2 regions of the Pantoea sp. YU22 genome follow, and region 2 is predicted to be linked to the other one. Evidence: predicted binding sites of a transcription regulator. Region 2 holds the regulator's gene; the other holds the start of a gene.
The links. Region 2 encodes PurR, which represses purine synthesis genes. Its sites were predicted from a motif close to CANGCAAACGTTTGCNTG; they were not measured.
Positions count from the first base shown of each region.

Region 1: glyA (serine hydroxymethyltransferase) is a predicted target of PurR. The motif match lies at 1,782-1,799, and genes of this name have one in related genera.

Region 1 covers NZ_RYDU01000005.1:177,815-181,477, forward strand. Annotated here, with positions in the region: gene EKL29_RS10155 (3-phenylpropionate MFS transporter) at 1-300, opposite strand, end outside; gene glyA (serine hydroxymethyltransferase) at 417-1,670, opposite strand; gene hmpA (NO-inducible flavohemoprotein) at 2,002-3,186, shown strand; gene glnB (nitrogen regulatory protein P-II) at 3,394-3,663, opposite strand, start outside.
Region 2 covers NZ_RYDU01000001.1:629,736-633,398, reverse strand. Annotated here, with positions in the region: gene EKL29_RS03060 (C40 family peptidase) at 1-262, shown strand, start outside; gene EKL29_RS03055 (YnhF family membrane protein) at 312-401, opposite strand; gene purR (HTH-type transcriptional repressor PurR) at 687-1,712, shown strand; gene punR (DNA-binding transcriptional activator PunR) at 1,709-2,614, opposite strand; gene punC (purine nucleoside transporter PunC) at 2,737-3,663, shown strand, end outside.

The DNA.
Region 1 (3,663 bases), on a different contig from region 2:
TATAACGAAGAGTAGCCACAGCCACTGCTGCCCTATCCAGTATCCGGCGGCGAACAAACAGGTCAGCAGCGCCAGCAACCGCAGCGCGGTGATCAGCTGCGCTGGATGCTTCACCTGCGAAGCGATCAGCAGGCTGCCCACAAAGCGCGCCACCATGCCGCAACCGAGCAGCAGGCCGATCTTCTCCGCATCGAGGCCGGTGCCCTTTAGCCAGACGCCCCAAAAAGGCAGATAGATACCGTAGCAAAAAAAGTAAGTGAAATAGCCGAGACCGAGCCATTTTGACGAGCCGATCGCCATTCTGCCTCCCGCAGTGAAGGGTCCATAGAAAATGATTGCGCGTTACTCTAGCCTAAAAACGGCAATAAAAAAGGATGGCCGAAGCCATCCTTAATCGCGGTCACACAAGCTCAGGCTTATGCGTAAACCGGCAGACGAGCGCAGACTTCCAGCACTTTCTGTTTGGTGCGTTCGATAGTCGCTTCATCGTTGATGTTGTCGAGCACGTCGGCAATCCAGCCCGCCAGCTCGCGAACTTCCGCTTCTTTAAAGCCGCGGCGAGTCACAGCAGGGGTACCGATACGCACGCCAGAGGTAACGAACGGGCTTTTCGGATCGTTTGGCACGCTGTTTTTGTTAACGGTGATGTTGGCGCGGCCCAGCGCGGCGTCCGCCTCTTTACCGGTCAGGTTTTTGCTGACCAGATCGATCAGGAACAGGTGGTTATGGGTGCCGCCTGAAACGATGTTATAGCCGCGCTCGATCAGCACTTCCACCATCGCTTTGGCGTTTTTAGCAACCTGCTGCTGATACGCTTTAAACTCCGGCTCCATCGCCTCTTTAAACGCCACCGCTTTACCGGCGATAACGTGCATCAGCGGACCGCCCTGCCCGCCCGGGAAGACGGCAGAGTTGAGTTTCTTGTAGAGCTCTTCGTCGCCGCCTTTCGCCAGGATCAGGCCGCCGCGCGGACCCGCCAGGGTTTTATGGGTGGTAGAGGTGACGATATGCGCGTGCGGAACCGGGTTCGGATAGACGTCAGCAGCGATCAGACCGGCCACGTGCGCCATATCGACGAACAGGTAAGCACCGACGCTGTCAGCGATTTCACGCATTTTCGCCCAGTCGCAGACGCCGGAGTAGGCAGAAAAGCCGCCAACGATCATTTTCGGCTGATGGGTTTTTGCCAGCTCTGCCAGCTCGTCGTAGTCGATTTTGCCGCTCTCATCGATGCCGTAAGGCACGACGTTATAGAGTTTGCCAGAGAGGTTTACCGGCGAACCGTGAGTCAGGTGACCGCCATGCGCCAGGTTCATGCCCAGAATGGTATCGCCCGGCTTCAGCAGTGCGGTATAAACAGCAAAGTTAGCCTGAGAGCCAGAGTGCGGCTGCACGTTAGCGTAATCGGCGCCGAACAGCGCTTTAGCGCGATCGATGGCCAGTTGTTCAACGATGTCGACATATTCACAACCGCCGTAGTAGCGTTTCCCCGGATACCCTTCCGCGTACTTGTTGGTGAGCTGCGAACCTTGCGCCTGCATTACACGTGGGCTGGTGTAGTTTTCAGAAGCAATCAGTTCAATGTGCTCTTCCTGACGCACTTTCTCTTGCTCCATCGCCTGCCACAATTCGGCATCATAATCGGCAATGTTCATTTCACGCTTTAACATCCGCATCTCCTGACTCAGCTAACTTTTAACGGCGGTTTAGGCTCCCTTAGGGAGCAAAGGCCAACAGTGTAAACCGTTTTGCCAGGTGACGGTAGCGCCAATTCCTGATTGTACGCAAACGATTGGCTTGGCGCTGGCAAAGGATTTTTACGCTTTCCTGTGCTACGGTGGCACCGCGATTTTTCCTCAGGTTGTGACGCAGGTTTTTGCAATTTGTACTTAAAGCTTGCCACCTTTATAGCCTGATTTTTTACCGGGTTATTTACAACTACCGAACCAGGATCATAACATGCATTTAAAATGCAACTTTAAAGCAGCCTGAGGAACCACCATGCTTGACGCACAAACCATTGCTACCGTGAAATCTACCCTTCCTGCTGTCGCCGCCGTTGGGCCAAAGCTCACCGCTCACTTTTACGACCGCATGCTGTCGCAGCATCCCGAACTGAAAAACGTGTTCAATATGAACAACCAGCGCAACGGCGATCAGCGCGAGGCGTTATTTAACGCCATCTGTGCCTACGGCGCGAATCTGGATAACCTGGCGGCGCTGCTGCCGGCGGTAGAAAAAATCGCGCAGAAGCATGCCAGCCTGACGATCAAGCCGGAACAGTACGCTATCGTCGGGGAGAACCTGCTGGCGACGATTAAAGAACTGCTGAATCCAGGCGATGAAGTGCTGGCGGCATGGGGTCGCGCTTATGGCGTGCTGGCGGATGTATTTATTAAGCGTGAAGAGGCGATTTACCAGGAAACCGAGCAGCAGGAAGGCGGCTGGCGCGGTACGCGCGCGTTCCGCATTAGCGCTATTGAGGAGCAAAGTTCGGTCATTAAAAGCTTTACTCTGACGCCGGTCGATGGCGGCGCAGTCGCAGCCTTTAAGCCGGGCCAGTATATTACTGTCCGTCTGCACCCCGCCAGTTTTGAGTTTCAGCAGAATCGCCAGTACTCGCTTACGCATACCAGCAATGGCAAAACCTACCGCATTGCGGTGAAACGCGACGCACAGGGCACCGTTTCCGGCTGGCTGCATGAAAACGCACAGCCAGGCGATGTGCTGGAGCTGACCGCGCCGCACGGCGACGTATTTATGGACGTGACGACCGACACGCCGGTGGCGCTAATTTCAGCGGGCGTCGGCGTAACCCCGACGCTGGCGATGCTGCATGCGCTGGCCGAACAGCAGCATGCCGCGCCGGTGACCTGGCTGCACGCGACGGAAAACGGTGCGCAGCACGCCTTTGCGGATGAAGTGGCCGAGACGGGCGCTCGCCTGCAAGATTTTGAGAAGCGCGTCTGGTATCGCGTGCCGGACGCCGCCGATGCGGGCCGGTTTGATGCTGAAGGTATGATGGATCTGGCCAGCGAAGCCGCGCGCCTGCAGGATCCGCGCACGCAGTTCTGGCTGTGCGGACCGGTAGGCTTTATGCAGTTTATCGCCGGTCAGCTACGCGATGCGGGCGTTGATGCCTCTCGCATTCACTATGAAGTGTTCGGCCCGCATAAAGGGCTGTAAGGCCACAGCAGGAACAGGCTACAGACGATATCTGAGCCTGCACGCGGGTGATATGGACCGAGGAGCAAAGCGTCCCGCGCCAGGGATGGCGCGGGCCGAGCTGCAGGGATGCCGTTTTGCGTCTTTGCGATCGGGGCATATCACCCGCGCTGACACCCAGCCAACAGACAAAGCCCGCAAGCAGGCTTTTATCTTTCACAGGCGAAATTAGATCGCCTCTTCATCCTCTTCGCCGGTACGGATACGCACCACGCGCGAGACGTCAAAGACAAAAATCTTACCGTCGCCGATTTTACCGGTCTGCGCAGTTTTCATAATGGTTTCCACGCAGGTGTCGACGATATCGTCGCCCACCACCATTTCAATCTTCACTTTCGGCAGAAAGTCGACCATATACTCTGCGCCGCGATAAAGCTCGGTATGCCCTTTCTGGCGGCCAAAGCCTTTAACTTCAGAAACCGTCATCCCGGTGATGCC
Region 2 (3,663 bases):
TCCGCGCACCGCCAATGAAATGTACCACCTGCGCGACGCCGCGCCGGTGAAGCGCGAATCGCTGGAGAAAGGCGACCTGGTGTTTTTCCGTATTAACGGTCGCGGTACGGCCGATCACGTTGGCGTTTATCTCGGCAACGGCAAATTTATTCAGTCGCCGCGCACCGGAAAAGATATCCAGATCAGCGGTCTGTCGGAAGATTACTGGCAGCGTCACTACATCGGCGCGCGCCGAATGATGACGCCGAAAACCATACGCTAAGACAGAAAAGAAAAACCGGGGGCCTCCCCGGTTTTTTTATCGCTGCGTATCAGTGCATCACGGCGGTAAAGCTAAACGCTACGATCATCAGCAGCGCGGCACAGGTCGTCATCAGTGCCATTTTCAAATCAGTGCTCATCACTTTTCCTTATCCACACAATTAACAGGGTCTTAAGGGATTTTCCCATAGTTGCCGGTAAAAATCTCGTTTTATCCTGCAAGCCTTGTTAGAATCTCCGGCTTTGTTGCGCAACTGACGCAACACCGGTTCCGTTCGCACGCAACAGCCTCTGTTTTGTCCCGCCCAGTGAATATTTCACCGACAAAAACTGTAGCGAATTAACAGAAAAGTCTCTTAGCGGACGCAAACGTTTAACATTATGCTTATCAGCGAGTTATTGATGAGTTCTGGAGTCTCTTTTTAATGGCAACAATCAAAGATGTCGCGAAGCGCGCGGGTGTCTCCACCACCACCGTTTCTCACGTTATCAATAAAACGCGCTTCGTTGCGGAAGAGACGCGCAACGCCGTCTGGCAGGCGATTCAGGAGCTGCACTACTCGCCCAGCGCCGTGGCGCGAAGCCTGAAGGTAAATCACACCAAGACGCTGGGGTTGCTTGCCACTTCCAGCGAGGCGCCCTATTTTGCGGAAATTATCGAAGCGGTGGAGCACCACTGCTTTGAGCGCGGCTATACCCTGATTCTCGGCAACGCCCACAACGATCTGCAGAAGCAGCGCGCTTACCTGTCGATGATGGCGCAGAAGCGCGTCGATGGACTGCTGGTAATGTGTTCCGAGTACCCGGACGATCTGCTGAAGATGCTGGAAGAGAATCGCAATATCCCGATGGTCGTGATGGACTGGGGCGAATCGCGCGCAGACTTTACCGATACCGTGCTCGATAACGCCTTCCAGGGCGGCTATCTGGCGGGGCGCTACCTGATTGAACGCGGCCATCGCGACATCGGCGCCATACCGGGTCAGCTGGAGCGCAACACCGGCGGCGGCCGTCATGCAGGCTTTTTAAAAGCGCTTCAGGAAGCAGGCATCGCGGTGCGTTCCGAGTGGATTGTGCAGGGCGATTTTGAGCCAGAATCGGGCTATCAGGCGATGCAACAGATCCTGCAGCAGAAGCAGCGCCCAACGGCGATCTTCTGCGGCGGCGATATTATGGCGATGGGGGCGATCTGCGCCGCCGACGAGATGGGCCTGCGCGTGCCGCAGGATATTTCAGTGATCGGCTATGATAATGTGCGCAACGCGCGCTACTTCACGCCAGCCCTGACTACCGTCCATCAGCCTAAAGCCCAGCTGGGCGAGAAGGCGCTGGAGATGCTGCTGGATCGCATCACCAGCAAACGCGAAGAGTCGCAGACCATTGAAGTGCACCCGACGCTGATTGAACGTCGCTCGGTCGGTGACGGTCCCTTCCGCGACTACCGCCGTTAATCCTCGCTTAACCACTCCTGATTGAGCGTTTGCGCATCGCCGAGATAGCTGAGCAGCCAGCTCAGTGCCGGCGATGCGTGCGCTTCCGACCAGCTCACGCAGCAGGGGCTTTCCGGGAACGGCGCAGGCAGCGTCAGCTCCGCCAGATCCCCTCTGTCCAGCAACGGACGCGCCAGATGGCCCGGCATCATCGCCACGCATAATCCATCCAGTACGCACGCCAGCCCCGCCTGCCAGTCCGGCACCACCAGACGCCGTTGATTATCGAGCGTCCAGGTCATGCGGCGCGGCAGCGCACGCGAGGTATCTTCCAGCACCAGCGACGGCCAGGCGCGCAGCGCGTCGTCGTCGAGTCGCGGCTGTTGCGTAAGCGGATGCTGGCGCGCCACAACGCAGCGCCAGTTTAGCGCGCCCATATCGCGAAAAGAGAAGCGTCCACCGACCGGAATCGCCTGGGTCGCGCCGATCGCCACGTCTACGCGCCCGTCGGCCAGCGCATCCCAGACGCCGTTAAAAACTTCATAGCTGATGTGCAGCTCCATATCGGGGAAATGGCGATAGAAGTCCGTGACCAGCTGGCGGCTGCGCGACAGCTTCACGATGCGATCAACCGCTATGCTCAGCTGGCCGCGCCAGCCATTCGCCAGCTGCTGGCACTGCCTGCGGGTGGCGAGCATTTTTTTGATAACTTCGCGTCCTTCCCGTACGAAATGTTCTCCCGCGGCGGTCAGCGCCACGTCGCGGTGCTGCCGCTCGAAGAGCGGTACCGCCAGCCAGCTTTCCAGCTGACGCACCGTATAGCTGACGGCAGAAGGCACGCGATGCAGTTCCTTAGCGGCGGCGCTGAAGCTGCCGGTACGCGCGACGGCGTCCACCACCTCAAGCGCATATTCAGACCACATAATTATTCCCTTCAAAATATTTCACAGCATTCTGCAAATATTAACGTTTCACAGTGACGGGCGCACCCTTTTACACTTTGCCGCGTTCAACCTGCCTGACGAATATGAGAATGAGTAAAACCATGCTGTCATCAAAAGGATTTATGCCCTATCTCGCCCTGCTCAGCATGCTGGGTTTTCTGGCGACCGATATGTACCTTCCCGCTTTCGGCGCGATGCAGATTAGCTTCGCCACGTCGCCCGGCGTCATCAGCGCCAGTATGAGTCTCTTTCTGGCGGGCTTCGCCGTGGGTCAGCTTTTCTGGGGACCGCTTTCCGATCGCATCGGCCGCAAACCTGTCCTGCTGATGGGACTGGCACTTTTCGCGCTCGGCTGCGCCGGTATGCTGTGGGTAGAAAACGTGGCGCTTATGCTGGCGCTGCGCTTTTTGCAGGCGATCGGCGTGTGCGCGGCAGCGGTGAGCTGGCAGGCGCTGGTAGTAGATCGCTATCCCAGCGCCCGCGCCAACAAGGTATTCGCCACCATTATGCCGCTGGTTGCGCTTTCGCCTGCGCTTGCGCCGCTGCTCGGCGCCTGGCTAATCAGCCATTTTCACTGGCGTTCGATTTTTCTGGTGCTGACGCTGACCGCCATCGCGCTGATGCTGGTGACGCTACGCCTGCCCGCCAGCCGCCGCCCGACGGCGAAAGAGACCGCCGATCAGCCTGGCTTTTTCGCTCTGCTGCGCTCCGGGGTGTATAGCGGCAACGTCTTGATCTACGCCGCCTGCTCCGCCAGTTTTTTCGCCTGGCTCACCGGGTCGCCTTTTATCCTCGCCGACGCGGGCTTAACGCCGGCGGATATCGGTCTGAGCTATATTCCGCAAACTATCGCCTTTTTGCTGGGCGGATTCGGCTGCCGCGCGCTGCTTAACCGCTTCTCCGGCACGCTGCTGCTCCCCTGGCTCCTGACGATCTACAGCCTGAGCGTCGCAACGCTGTTTGCCGTGGCGCTGACCGGCAGCCATAACCTGATCGCCCTTCTCTTGCCTTTCTGCGGCATGGCGCTG